DNA from 3 places in the Streptomyces sp. NPDC101178 genome. Region 3 is predicted to be linked to each of the others. Evidence: predicted binding sites of a transcription regulator. Region 3 holds the regulator's gene; each other region holds the start of a gene.
The links. The regulator HrcA, encoded in region 3, represses chaperone genes, less so after heat shock. The targets are predictions, from matches to a motif close to TTNGCACTCNGNNNNNCNGAGTGCNAA.
Positions count from the first base shown of each region.

Region 1: groL (chaperonin GroEL) is a predicted target of HrcA. The motif match lies at 2,432-2,458, and genes of this name have one in related genera.
Region 2: groES (co-chaperone GroES) is a predicted target of HrcA. The motif match lies at 1,826-1,852, and genes of this name have one in related genera.

Region 1 is NZ_JBIWOZ010000014.1:60,890-65,519, reverse strand. Features, by position in the region: SAM riboswitch class I at 1-9, shown strand, start outside; gene thrC (threonine synthase) at 28-1,323, shown strand; gene ACIRR8_RS30320 (MoaD/ThiS family protein) at 1,377-1,655, shown strand; gene ACIRR8_RS30315 (cold-shock protein) at 2,075-2,281, shown strand; gene groL (chaperonin GroEL) at 2,621-4,243, shown strand; gene ACIRR8_RS30305 (hypothetical protein) at 4,556-4,630, shown strand, end outside.
Region 2 is NZ_JBIWOZ010000005.1:118,657-123,286, forward strand. Features, by position in the region: gene groL (chaperonin GroEL) at 1-1,260, opposite strand, end outside; gene groES (co-chaperone GroES) at 1,361-1,669, opposite strand; gene ACIRR8_RS16250 (polysaccharide deacetylase family protein) at 1,894-2,847, opposite strand; gene ACIRR8_RS16255 (methyltransferase domain-containing protein) at 2,953-4,179, shown strand; gene ACIRR8_RS16260 (hypothetical protein) at 4,097-4,630, opposite strand, start outside.
Region 3 is NZ_JBIWOZ010000001.1:395,232-399,861, forward strand. Features, by position in the region: gene dnaJ (molecular chaperone DnaJ) at 1-574, opposite strand, end outside; gene hrcA (heat-inducible transcriptional repressor HrcA) at 575-1,591, opposite strand; gene ACIRR8_RS01795 (MBL fold metallo-hydrolase) at 1,771-2,502, shown strand; gene ACIRR8_RS01800 (DUF3097 domain-containing protein) at 2,538-3,359, shown strand; gene hemW (radical SAM family heme chaperone HemW) at 3,390-4,630, opposite strand, start outside.

The DNA.
Region 1 (4,630 bases), on a different contig from region 3:
AGATGAGGAGAAAGGGCCTCCGCCATCATGGCTGTTCAGACCGTTGCAGGTAATGCCACCACCGCCTCCGTGGACCTCGGTCCCGCCGCGGCGCTTTCCTGCCGCGAGTGCGGCGAGCGTTTCGAGCTCGGCCCCCTTTTCGCCTGTGCGTCCTGTTTCGGGCCACTGGAAGTGGCGTACGACCTGCCCACCGGTTCCGCCGAGGAGCTGCGCAAGCGCATCGAGGCCGGCCCGGACAACATCTGGCGCTACGCCCCGCTGCTGCCGGTTCCCGCCGATGTCGCGGAGAAGCCCAACCTCAACCCCGGCTTCACCAAGCTGGTCAAGGCCGACAACCTCGCCCGTGAGCTGGGCGTGACCGGCGGTCTGTACGTCAAGGACGACTCCGGCAACCCGACGCACTCCTTCAAGGACCGCGTCGTCGCGATCGCCGTCGAGGCCGCCCGCGCCTTCGGCTTCACCACCCTCTCCTGCTCCTCCACGGGCAACCTGGCCGGTGCCGTCGGCGCCGCCGCCGCCCGCGCCGGACTGCGCTCCTGCGTGTTCATCCCGCACGACCTGGAGCAGGGCAAGGTCGTCATGGCCGCGGTGTACGGCGGTGAGCTGGTCGGCATCGAGGGCAACTACGACGACGTCAACCGCTTCTGCTCCGAGCTCATCGGCGACCCGCTCGGCGAGGGCTGGGGCTTCGTCAACGTCAACCTGCGCCCGTACTACGGCGAGGGCTCCAAGACCCTGGCGTACGAGATCTGCGAGCAGCTCGGCTGGCGGCTCCCCGACCAGATCGTCATCCCGATCGCGTCCGGCTCCCAGCTGACGAAGATCGACAAGGGGTTCCAGGAGCTGATCAAGCTCGGCCTGGTCGAGGACAAGCCGTACAAGATCTTCGGCGCCCAGGCCGAGGGCTGCTCGCCGGTCTCCGCCGCCTTCAAGGCCGGACACGACGTCGTACGGCCCCAGAAGCCGAACACCATCGCCAAGTCGCTGGCCATCGGCAACCCGGCGGACGGCCCGTACGTCCTGGACATCGCCCGCCGCACGGGCGGCGCGGTGGAGGACGTGAACGACGAGCAGGTCGTCGACGCGATCAAGCTGCTGGCGCGCACCGAGGGCATCTTCGGCGAGACGGCGGGCGGCGTGACGGTCGGCGTGACGAAGAAGCTGATCGAGGCCGGCGTGATCGACCCGGCGCTCACCACCGTCGTCCTGAACACCGGTGACGGGCTCAAGACGCTCGACGCGGTCTCCGCGACCTCGCAGGCGACGGCGACCATCAAGCCGAGCCTGGACGCGTTCCGTGCCGCGGGCCTCGCCTCCGCCTGACCATCCCGATCGCCCCGATCGTCCCGACCGCAGCCGTCAGAAAGGCGTCCGCCATGAGCGTCAAGGTCCGCATCCCCACCATCCTCCGCACCTACACGGGCGGCCAGGCCGAGGTCACGGCGGAGGGCGCGAAGCTCTCCGAGGTCATCGACTCCCTGGAGAGGGACCACCCGGGCATCGCCGCCCGCGTCCTGGACGACCAGGGCAAGCTGCGCCGCTTCGTCAACGTGTACGTCAACGACGACGACGTGCGCTTCGAGGGCGGGCTCGACGCGGCCACGCCCGACGGCGCCGGCATCTCGATCATCCCGGCCGTGGCCGGCGGCTGCTGATCCGACCGGCATCGCCCGAACCACGGTTGCCCCCTCCGCGAGAGAAAGCGGAGGGGGCAATTCTGCATGGTTGAGCGCGGTAGAGTTGGGGAAGGCCCCTTCGCCGCGCGTGCCGCCCGCATATGAGAATGCGCCCGGCCCCGATAAGAAGCAGCCAAAGTACGTGAACCCCTTGAGGCATAAGTGGCCTTTGCCTGGCCCGACTTGCCCGTAAATTTCAGCAATCCCGCATATTCGGGCGTTCGCCCGTGCCCGGAATTCTCGTCCGATTGACCTGTTGCAGAGGGCAGTTGGGCGGATACATTCGGCCGCGGTCGACGCGCTGCGGCGCCGCGCACCCTCTCCTGTCGGAGGGTGAGTTCCGACCCGGGCCCGCGAAGTGCGGTCCCGTGCAAGGGCCAGTTATAGGGGAGTTAGGCATGGCTCAGGGCACCGTCAAGTGGTTCAACGCGGAGAAGGGGTACGGCTTCATCGCGGTCGACGGTGGTGCGGATGTTTTCGTCCACTACAGCGCGATCCAGATGGACGGGTACCGCACCCTCGAAGAGGGTCAGCGAGTTGAATTCGAGATCTCGCAGGGCCAGAAGGGGCCCCAGGCCGACATGGTCAAGCTCGCCGTCGGCTGAGCCCGGCGCGGCCGTCCGACGTCACTACTCACGCACGCAGGGCCCGGCCCCGGAGTGATCCGGGGGACCGGGCCCTTCGTGCGCGCCGGGACCGGGCGGACGGACGGCCGGGCGGAGGGCCGACCACATGGCGGGCCCTGGCCTGAGGCGCTTGCACTCTCAGGGGTCGAGTGCTAATCATTGGCGTTAGCACTCTCCAGGTGAGAGTGACAGAACTTGGACCGGGCCGGTGAGGCCCGCAGGCGCGGTGGGGCAAGGAACCACCACGCACGCAGGCCGTCCGTCGCGGGCGCCTCTCGGTCCGGAGCAATCCACCCCTGTCCGGGAGGACCACTTCACATGGCCAAGATCATCGCGTTCGACGAGGAGGCACGGCGCGGTCTCGAGCGCGGGATGAACCAGCTCGCCGACGCCGTCAAGGTCACCCTCGGCCCCAAGGGCCGTAACGTCGTCCTCGAGAAGAAGTGGGGCGCGCCCACGATCACCAACGATGGTGTTTCCATCGCCAAGGAGATCGAGCTCGAGGACCCGTACGAGAAGATCGGTGCGGAGCTGGTCAAGGAGGTCGCCAAGAAGACGGACGACGTCGCCGGCGACGGTACGACCACCGCCACCGTTCTGGCCCAGGCTCTCGTCCGCGAGGGTCTGCGCAACGTCGCCGCAGGCGCCAACCCGATGGCCCTCAAGCGCGGCATCGAGAAGGCCGTCGAGGCCGTCTCCGCCGCTCTGCTGGAGCAGGCCAAGGACGTGGAGACCAAGGAGCAGATCGCTTCGACCGCCTCCATCTCCGCCGCCGACACCGAGATCGGCGCCAAGATCGCCGAGGCGATGGACAAGGTCGGCAAGGAAGGCGTCATCACCGTCGAGGAGTCCCAGACCTTCGGTCTGGAGCTCGAGCTGACGGAGGGCATGCGCTTCGACAAGGGCTACATCTCGGCCTACTTCGCGACCGACATGGAGCGTATGGAGGCGTCGCTCGACGACCCGTACATCCTGATCGTCAACTCGAAGATCGGCAGCGTCAAGGACCTCATCCCGCTGCTGGAGAAGGTCATGCAGTCGGGCAAGCCGCTGCTGATCATCGCCGAGGACGTCGAGGGCGAGGCGCTCTCCACCCTGGTCGTCAACAAGATCAAGGGCACGTTCAAGTCCGTCGCCGTCAAGGCCCCGGGCTTCGGCGACCGCCGCAAGGCCATGCTCGCGGACATCGCCATCCTCACCGGTGGCACCGTGATCTCCGAGGAGGTCGGTCTCAAGCTGGAGAACGCCGGCCTGGACCTGCTCGGCCGCGCCCGCAAGGTCGTCATCACCAAGGACGAGACCACGATCGTCGACGGTGCCGGTGACAGCGACCAGGTCCAGGGCCGCGTCAACCAGATCCGTGCCGAGATCGAGAACTCCGACTCGGACTACGACCGCGAGAAGCTCCAGGAGCGCCTCGCGAAGCTGGCCGGCGGCGTGGCCGTCATCAAGGCCGGCGCCGCCACCGAGGTGGAGCTCAAGGAGCGCAAGCACCGCATCGAGGACGCGGTGCGCAACGCCAAGGCCGCCGTCGAGGAGGGCATCGTCGCCGGTGGTGGCGTGGCGCTGCTCCAGGCCTCTGCCGTCTTCGACAAGCTCGACCTCACGGGCGACGAGGCGACCGGCGCCAACGCCGTGAAGCTCGCGCTGGAGGCCCCGCTCAAGCAGATCGCCGTCAACGGTGGTCTTGAGGGTGGCGTCGTCGTGGAGAAGGTCCGCAACCTGCCGATCGGTCACGGCCTCAACGCCGCGACGGGTGAGTACGTCGACATGATCGCCGAGGGCATTCTCGACCCGGCGAAGGTCACGCGCTCCGCTCTGCAGAACGCCGCCTCCATCGCCGCGCTCTTCCTCACCACCGAGGCCGTCATCGCCGACAAGCCCGAGAAGGCCGGCGCGGCCGCCCCGGGTGGTATGCCGGGCGGTGACATGGACTTCTGATCGGTTCCGGTTCGCGCCGGTCGGTCGAAGCTCCACGCACGTCCCGCAGGGGCGGCATCTCCTTCACGGGAGGCGCCGCCCCTGTGGCGTGTCCGAGGTCGCTGGGACACTGCGGGGGACGGTCGGTGAGTCCGTACGCGTGCGAGGGCGAGTGCCACCGCCGTACGAGTGCGGGGGATGGGGGCGGGTATGACGGCTACGCGGGCGGGGTACGGCGGACCGGGGCGCGGGGGCTCCAGGTACAGGGCGCGTCTCAAGGGGGCCGGGTCGCTCCTCGCCGGGGTCGCGTTGTCGGCGGCGGGACTGTTCGGCGTGGCGACGGGCACGGGCCTCGCCGGCCTCCTCGGCATGCGGGTGGAGACCTTCGGCGCCGTCGAGTGCCGTGAC
Region 2 (4,630 bases), on a different contig from region 3:
GACGAGGGAGGAGCCACCGCCGGAGACGATGCCCTCCTCGACCGCGGCGCGGGTGGCGGAGATGGCGTCCTCGAGGCGGTGCTTCTTCTCCTTGAGCTCCACCTCGGTGGCGGCACCGACGCGGATGACGCACACGCCGCCGGCCAGCTTCGCGAGGCGCTCCTGGAGCTTCTCGCGGTCCCAGTCGGAGTCCGTGGACTCGATCTCGGCCTTGATCTGGTTGACGCGGCCCTTGACGTCGTCGGCGTTGCCGCCGCCGTCGACGATGGTCGTGTCGTCCTTGGAGACGGTGACGCGGCGGGCGGTGCCGAGCACGTCCAGACCGGCCTGGTCGAGCTTGAGGCCGACCTCCTCGGCGATGACGGTCGCACCGGTGAGGGTGGCGATGTCGCCGAGCATGGCCTTGCGGCGGTCGCCGAAGCCCGGGGCCTTCACCGCGACGGCGTTGAAGGTGCCGCGGATCTTGTTGACGACGAGGGTGGAGAGCGCCTCGCCCTCGACGTCCTCTGCGATGATCAGGAGCGGCTTGGAGCCACCGGACTGGATGACCTTCTCCAGCAGCGGGAGCAGCTCCTGGATCGAGCCGATCTTGCCCTGGTGGATCAGGATGTACGGGTCGTCGAGGACGGCCTCCATACGCTCCTGGTCGGTCACCATGTACGGCGACAGGTAGCCCTTGTCGAAGGCCATGCCCTCGGTGAACTCCAGGTCCAGACCGAAGGTGTTGGACTCCTCGACGGTGATGACACCGTCCTTGCCGACCTTGTCCATCGCGTCCGCGATGAGCTCGCCGACCTGGGTGTCCTGCGCGGAGAGCGCGGCCACGGCGGCGATGTCGGACTTGTCGTCGATCGGGCGCGCGGTCGCGAGGAGCTCCTCGGACACGGCCTTGACGGCGGCGTCGATGCCCTTCTTCAGGGCGGCCGGGGAGGCGCCGGCGGCGACGTTGCGCAGGCCCTCGCGGACGAGCGCCTGGGCCAGGACGGTCGCGGTGGTGGTGCCGTCACCCGCTACGTCGTTGGTCTTGGTCGCCACCTCCTTGACGAGCTGGGCACCGAGGTTCTCGTACGGGTCGTCGAGCTCGACCTCGCGCGCGATGGTGACACCGTCGTTGGTGATGGTGGGTGCGCCGAACTTCTTGTCGATGACGACGTTGCGGCCCTTGGGGCCGATCGTCACCTTGACCGTGTCGGCAAGCTTGTTGACGCCGCGCTCAAGGGCGCGACGGGCGTCCTCGTCGAACTTCAGAATCTTCGCCATGGGCTGTACTTTCCCTCTCAAAATGAACTGCGCCCCTCGCCGCCCGGCTAGTTGTTACGCAGGGGGCCAGGGGCGCAGAACACAGGCAAACGTGGGTGAATTACTTCTCGACGATCGCGAGGACGTCGCGGGCCGAGAGGACGAGGTACTCCTCGCCGCTGTACTTCACCTCGGTGCCGCCGTACTTGCTGTACAGGACGACGTCGCCGGTCTTGACGTCGAGCGGAAGACGCTCGCCGTTCTCGAAGCGGCCCGGGCCCACGGCGAGGACGACGCCCTCCTGGGGCTTCTCCTTCGCGGTGTCCGGAATGACCAGGCCGGAGGCCGTGGTCTGCTCGGCGTCGAGCGGCTGGACCACAATGCGGTCCTCAAGCGGCTTGATCGCAACCTTGGAGCTGGTGGTCGACACGATCCGGTCTCCCCCTTCGGAGATCTCACGGGGTTTAGCAGTCAGTGGGCGGCGACCAGACCGATCCGTCGTCGCGGGTGCCGGACCTGCCCTGTCGCACAGTGTGGTGCTGGCACTCCCCAGGGGGGAGTGCCAGCACTGAGACTATGACCGCGATTAGCACTCGGTCAAGCGGAGTGCCAATTCACCACCCTCGCGCCGTCCCGGCCGGGGCGGGGCGCCCCTCAGACGTAGTCCTCCAGCTTCGCCACCGCGTACCCCTTGTCCGTGATCGTCTTCATGACCAGGCGGATCATGTCCGGCATCGTGCCCTTCCAGGCGCCCTTGCCGCGGAAGTGGGTGAGGACGATGTCGCCGGGGTGCAGGTCCCGGTCCCACTCGCGCCACTCCATATGGTCGGCGAAGGCCTCGGCGGACCAGAGAGGTACGGCGGTGATGCCGCAGGACTTGGCGACGACGAGGGTGTCGCGGTTGTAGTTGCCGTACGGCGGGCGGAAGAGGGTCGGCCGCTTCCCGTACTGCTTGAGGATCTTCTCCTGCTGGCCGCAGATCTCCCGCTTCTGCTCGGCGTAGGAGAGGCCGGGCAGATAGCGGTGGTTGAGCGTGTGGTTGCTGATGACCACCCCGCGCTCCTGCATCTTCCTGAAGTAGCCGTAGTCGTCGTTGATGACGTAGTCGCTGACGAACGCGCTGTACGGGATGGACAGTTCGGTCATCATCCGCAGCAGCGCGGGATCCTTCTCCGCACCGTCGTCCATGGTGAGGAAGACGATCTTCTCCTTGGTGGGGACGGTGGTGAAGACCGGCGGCAGCCCCTCGTCGTCCCGGACCTCGAACCCCTTACGGGTGGTGATGCGCGGCTTCACCTTCGGCGGTTCGGGCGCCGCGAGCGGGACCTTGGCCAGCCCCCACTTCTTCGCGGCGACGGCCCGTGCGGCCTGTTTCCGCTTGAGCTCCTCGGCGTATACGTCCGGAGCGCGGGCGGGCCCGCCCTGCGCGGCCTCGCCCTGCTGGCCGGCGGCGGGCTTCGCCGGTCCGCCCGGGGCTTCCGCACCGCCGCCGGCCGTCTCCGCCGCGCAGGCCGAGGTGACGGTGGCGGCCAGGAGGGCCGCCAGCACGACGGAGACCGGCCGGTGCCGCTTCGTGGGTGATTTTCCTTTTTGTCGTACTAGCTGCATGGCGCCGCATCCTGCCAGCCGCCCGTCCGCCGCCCGTCCCGACACCGCGAGAGGGCCGCGCCCGTCGCCCGACCGGCGGACAGGGGCCGGCGCGCACCGGCCACAATGGACCGGGTGAACGCATCGACCCCCTCCGCCCCCTCGGCCGGCGACCCCGCCCGCGCCGCCTTCGCCGCGCTGCGCACCCCCGAGGGCGGGCACCTGCTGGCCGAGCTGCGCGACCACGACCCGGCCGACGAGCTGGCCACCGCGACCCGGCTGCGGCGTACGCACCCGGCGGAGCTGGTGTCGGCGGCGCTCGGCCAGGCCCGGCTGCGGCAGCGGGCGGTGGCGAAGTTCGGGGCGGAGGACGCGTACCGGATGTACTTCACGCCCAACGGCGTCGAACAGGCCACCCGTACCTCGGTGGCGGAACACCGGGCCGACCGGTTCGCCGCGCTCGGCGTGCGGAGCGTGGCGGACCTGTGCTGCGGCATCGGCGGCGACGCCATCGCGCTGGCCCGCGCCGGGATCGCCGTCCTCGCCGTCGACCGCGACCCGCTCACCGCCGAGGTGGCCCGCGCCAACGCGGAGGCGCTCGGCCTGGGCGGGCTGATCGAGGTGCGGTGCGCCGACGTCACGGAGATCGACACCTCTCCGTACGACGCCGTCTTCGTGGACCCGGCCCGGCGCGGCGGACGCGGCAGGATCTTCGACCCGGAGGCGTACTCACCGCCGCTCTCCTGGGCCACGGCCGCCGCGCTGAAGGCCCCGCGCGCCGCGCTGAAGATCGCGCCCGGCATCCCGCACGAGGCGATCGGCCCGGAGGCGGAGGCCGAGTGGATCTCGGACGGCGGAGACGTGAAGGAGGCGGTGCTCTGGTACGGGGAGGGCATCGCGCCCGGCTCGTTCCGGGCCACGCTGCTGCCGTCCGGCGCCACCCTGACCGCCCCGGCCCCGCTGCCCGCCCCGCCGGTGGGCCCGGTCGGGCGCTATCTGTACGAGCCGGACGGCGCGGTGATCCGGGCGCACCTGGTCGCCGGCATCGTCGAGCGGTGCGGCGGACGGCTGGTGGACGAGACGATCGCGTACGTCACGAGCGATGTGCCGTACTCCTCGCCGTACGTCGCCGGGTACGAGATCACCGATCAGCTGCCGTTCAACATGAAGAGGCTGAAGGCGCTGCTGCGGGAGCGTCAGGTCGGCGTGCTGACCGTCAAGAAGCGCGGTTCGGCGGTCGAGCCGGAGGAGCTGCGGCGCCGGATGAAGCTCAGCGGCCCGAACGCGGCGACGGTGTTCCTGACCCGGGTGGCCGGGGCTCCGACGATGCTGATCGGCCGCCCGCTGGGGTGAGCGCGGCCGGGGTGGGCCGGTCCGGGGCAGGCGCCGTCAGGACGCGCAGTACCCAGCGGCGGTGCGCCAACGCCTTGACGGCGCCGATGAGTCCGGTGAGCCAGGCGGCCATGCCGAGGCCCATGATCAGGGCGACCATGCCGTACGTGTGGTCGCCGGGCCGGGCGCTCGCCGGGCCGACCACGCAGAGCGCCAGCCCGCCCGCCGCCAGGACGAACGACAGCAGCAGCCAGAGCAGGCTCATCCCCGGCAGCCGCAACTCCCGGTCGCGCTCCGGATCCCGGTCCAGCGCGCCCCACTCCACGAGCAGCGCGCGGATCTCCCGGTCCCGGGCGACGTGGAGGGAGGCCAGGACGACGGCGGGGATCAGCGCGCCCGCCCCGAGGAGCAGGGACAGGATTCCGGCGATCCCGCTGAAGAAGTCCGCCGCCGCCTGCTCGACCATGACGAG
Region 3 (4,630 bases):
AGCCCTGGCACTGCGGGCAGGGCCGCGAGGTCATGACCTGGCCCAGGAAGGACCGGGTGACCTGCGAGACCTCGCCACGGCCGCGGCACATGTCACAGGTCTGCGCGGAGGTGCCGGGGGCCGCGCCCTCGCCGCTGCAGGTGTTGCAGACGACCGCCGTGTCGACCTGGATGTCCTTGGTGGTGCCGAAGGCCGCCTCCGCGAGGTCGATCTCCAGGCGGATCATGGCGTCCTGGCCGCGCCGGGTGCGCGAGCGGGGCCCGCGCTGCGAGGCCGTTCCGAAGAACGCGTCCATGATGTCGGAGAAGTTGCCGAAGCCACCGGCTCCGAACCCGCCCGCGCCGCCTCCGCCCTGAGCGGAGAGCGGGTCGCCGCCGAGGTCGTAGACCTGCTTCTTCTGCGGGTCCGAGAGCACCTCGTAAGCGGCGTTGATCTCCTTGAACCGCTCCTGGGTCTTCGGATCCGGGTTGACATCCGGGTGCAGCTCGCGGGCGAGCCGACGGAATGCCTTCTTGATCTCGTCCTGCGATGCGTCGCGGCGTACGCCTAGTACGGCGTAGTAGTCCGTGGCCACTTACGACTCCGCCAGGATCTGTCCGACGTAACGTGCCACTGCGCGTACCGCTCCCATCGTTCCGGGGTAGTCCATGCGGGTCGGTCCGACCACGCCGAGTTTGGCGACTGCCTCGTCGCCCGAACCGTAGCCGACCGCGACGACGGACGTGGAGGTGAGCCCCTCGTGGGCGTTCTCGTGCCCGATCCGCACGGTCATGGCTGAGTCCGTGGCCTCACCGAGCAGCTTCAGCAGGACGACCTGCTCCTCCAGTGCCTCCAGCACCGGCCGGATCATCACAGGGAAGTCGTGCCCGAAGCGGGTGAGGTTGGAGGTGCCGCCGATCATCAGCCGCTCCTCCGTCTCCTCGACCAGGGTTTCGAGGAGGGTGGAAAGAACCGTGGAAACCGTCCCCCGGTCCTCGCTGTCGAAGGATTCCGGCAGCTCCCGCACCAGCCGCGGGACATCCGCGAAGCGGCGTCCGACGACCCGGCTGTTGAGCCGGGCCCGCAGATCCGCGAGGGATGCCTCGCCGAAGGGCGCGGGGCAGTCGATCATACGCTGTTCGACCCGGCCGGTGTCCGTGATCAGGACGAGCATCAGCCGGGCCGGTGCGAGCGAGAGCAGCTCCACGTGCCGCACCGTCGAACGGGTCAGCGAGGGGTACTGCACGACCGCGACCTGCCGGGTCAGCTGCGCGAGCAGCCGCACCGTCCGGCCGACCACGTCGTCGAGGTCGACCGCGCCGTCGAGGAAGTTCTGGATGGCGCGGCGCTCGGGCGAGGAGAGCGGCTTGACTCCGGCGAGCTTGTCGACGAAGAGGCGGTACCCCTTGTCGGTGGGGATGCGCCCCGCACTCGTGTGCGGCTGCGCGATGAAGCCCTCGTCCTCCAGCACCGCCATGTCGTTGCGGACGGTGGCCGGCGAGACGCCCAGCTGGTGCCGCTCGGTGAGCGCCTTGGAGCCGACGGGCTCCTCGGTGCCGACATAGTCCTGGACGATGGCGCGCAGCACTTCGAGTCTGCGTTCGCTGAGCATGGCGCACACCTCCAGCTGTCGTTCTCCGGCGTCGGTCTTCCGGTACCCGTCTGGCACTCGGTGCGTACGAGTGCCAGCTACTCATCGGTCAGTGTACGGGGGTGGGGTGGGGCCGGGGCAAGGGCGGACCGGCCACGCCGCCGCCGAGCCGTACGGGACGGTGCCGATAGCGTCGTCCCATGGACGTGTTGTGGGAAGACTTCGGCTGGGAGCGGTTGGGTCACGGTATCGGGCGGCGGCGACTGCCCGGCTGGGACGCCACGGTGGCGCTGGTGGCCGGGGCCGGTGAGGTGCTGCTGTACGACACCGGCTCGACGCTGCGCGAGGGCGTCGAGCTGCGGAGGCAGGCCGAGGCGCTGCTCGGCCGGAGGGTGACGCATGTCGCACTGAGCCACCCGCACTTCGACCATGTGCTGGGGACGGCGGCGTTCGCTGGGGCGCAGGTGTACGGGGCGGTGGGCGTCACCGCGCTGCTGAAGCGGTCGGCGGACGAGCTGACCGGGCAGGCCGTGCGCCACGGCCTGGCGGAGGAGGAGGCGCACCGGGCGGTCGACACGCTGGTCGTGCCGCACCACGAGGTGACCGGCGAGTGGACGCTCGACCTGGGCGGCGGCCGTCAGGTGCTGCTGGCCAACGTGGGCCCGGGCCACAGCGGCCACGACCTCGCGGTGCTGGTCCCGGGGTCGGACGGTGAGCCTCCGGTGGTGCTCTGCGGTGACCTGGTGGAGGAGTCGGGCGAACCGCAGGCGGGCCGGGACGCGATCACCTCGCGCTGGCCCGCCGCCCTGGACCGGCTCCTGGAGCTGGGCGGCGAGGAGGCGCTGTACGTACCGGGGCACGGGTCGGTGGTGGACGCGGCGTTCGTCCGGGAGCAGCGGGAGGCGCTGGCGGAGCGGTTCGGGGTGGGGTGAGGGGCTGCCGGAGGCGGGAGGATTATCGTCTGCGCATGCGCAGCTACCAGCCGGACCTGACCCCGCCGTGGAAGCGGTCCGCCCCCGTGCCCGAGGTGCCCGCCGAACCCGATCTGGTCGTGGAGGAGGTCGCCACCGGTTTCTGCGGGGCGGTGATCCGCTGCGAGAAGACGGCCCAGGGGCCGACGGTGACCCTGGAGGACCGGTTCGGCAAGCACCGGGTCTTCCCGATGGAGCCGCGCGCCTTCCTGCTGGAGGGCAGGGTGGTCACGCTGGTGCGCCCCAGCCCCGGCGGCCCCGCCCGCCCCACCCGTACGGCCTCCGGCTCGGTGGCGGTGCCCGGTGCGCGGGCGCGGGTGGCGCGGGCCGGGCGGATCTATGTGGAGGGCCGGCACGACGCGGAGCTGGTGGAGCGGGTGTGGGGCGACGACCTGCGCATCGAGGGCGTGGTGGTGGAGTACCTGGAGGGCATCGACGACCTCCCGGCCATCGTGGGCGAGTTCTCCCCGGGGCCGGATGCCCGGCTCGGGGTGCTGGTGGACCACCTGGTGGCCGGTTCCAAGGAGTCCCGGATCGCGGCGCAGGTCTCGGACCCGCATGTGCTGGTGGTGGGCCACCCGTACATCGACGTGTGGGAGGCGGTGAAGCCGTCGTCGGTGGGGATCGCGGCGTGGCCGGTGGTACCGCGCGGCCAGGACTGGAAGACCGGGGTGTGCCGGGCGCTGGGGTGGCCGGAGAACACCGGGGCGGCCTGGCAGCACATCCTGTCGAAGGTCCGCAGCTACAAGGACCTGGAGCCGCAACTGCTCGGGAGAGTCGAAGAGCTGATCGACTTCGTGACGCTGCCCGAGGAGTGACGGCACGGGGGCGAGCCCGGTCCCCTGGGCTCAGTCCACCAGGTCCCGCACCACCGCGTCGGCCAGGAGCCGCCCGCGCAGGGTGAGGACCGCGCGGCCCTCCTCGTACGGAACCGGGTCGAGCAGCCCGTCGGTGAGCGCGCGGCGGGAGGCGGCGAGGCCGTCGGGTTTCAGGAGGTCGAGCGGGCAGCCCTCGCGGAGGCGGAGCTCCAGGAGGATGCGCTCCACCCGGCGGTCCTCCTCGGCGAGGATCTCCCGGCCGGCGCCGGGTGAGCGGCCTTCGGCCAGCGCCTGGGCGTACGCGCCCGGGTGCTTCACGTTCCACCAGCGGACGCCGCCGACGTGGCTGTGCGCGCCGGGGCCCACGCCCCACCAGTCGGCGCCGCGCCAGTACAGCTCGTTGTGGAGGCAGCGGCCGGCCTCGGTGGTGGCCCAGTTGGAGACCTCGTACCAGTCGAAACCGGCGGCGGCGAAGGCCTCGTCCGCGATCAGGTAGCGGTCGGCGTGGGCGTCGTCGTCGGTCATCGGGATCTCGCCGCGCCGGATGCGGCGGGCGAGCTGGGTGCCCTCCTCGACGATGAGCGCGTACGCGGAGACATGGTCGGGGCCCGCGCCGATCGCCGCGTCCAGGGTGGCCCGCCAGTCGTCATCGGACTCGCCGGGGGTGCCGTAGATCAGGTCGAGGTTGACGTGGTCGAAGCCGGCCGCGCGCGCCTCCGCGACGCAGGCCTCGGGGCGGCCGGGGGTGTGCGTGCGGTCCAGGATCTTCAGGACGTGCTGCTTGGCGCTCTGCATCCCGAAGGAGACCCGGTTGAAGCCGCCCTCGCGGAGGGCTGCGAGGTAGGCCGGGTCGACGGACTCCGGGTTCGCCTCTGTGGTGATCTCGGCGTCCTCCGCGAGCCCGAACTCCTCCTTGATCGACCCCAGCATCCGCACGAGATCGGCCGCCGGCAGGAGCGTGGGCGTGCCGCCGCCGACGAAGACCGTACGGACCGGGCGCGGGTCGTCGCCGAGGACCTTGCGGGCCTGGCGGACCTCCTCAATGAGGTGGGCGGCGTAGTTGTCGCGGGAGGCGAGCGCGCCGCCGGAGCCGCGCAGCTCGGTGGCGGTGTAGGTGTTGAAGTCGCAGTAGCCGCAGCGGCTGGCGCAGTACGGGACGTGCAGGTAGAAGCCGAGCGGGCGGTCGGCTGCGCCTTCCAGGGCGTGGCGGGGCAGTGCCCCGTCGTCGGGCACGGGCTCACCATCGGGCAGTACGGAAGGCATACCGTCCA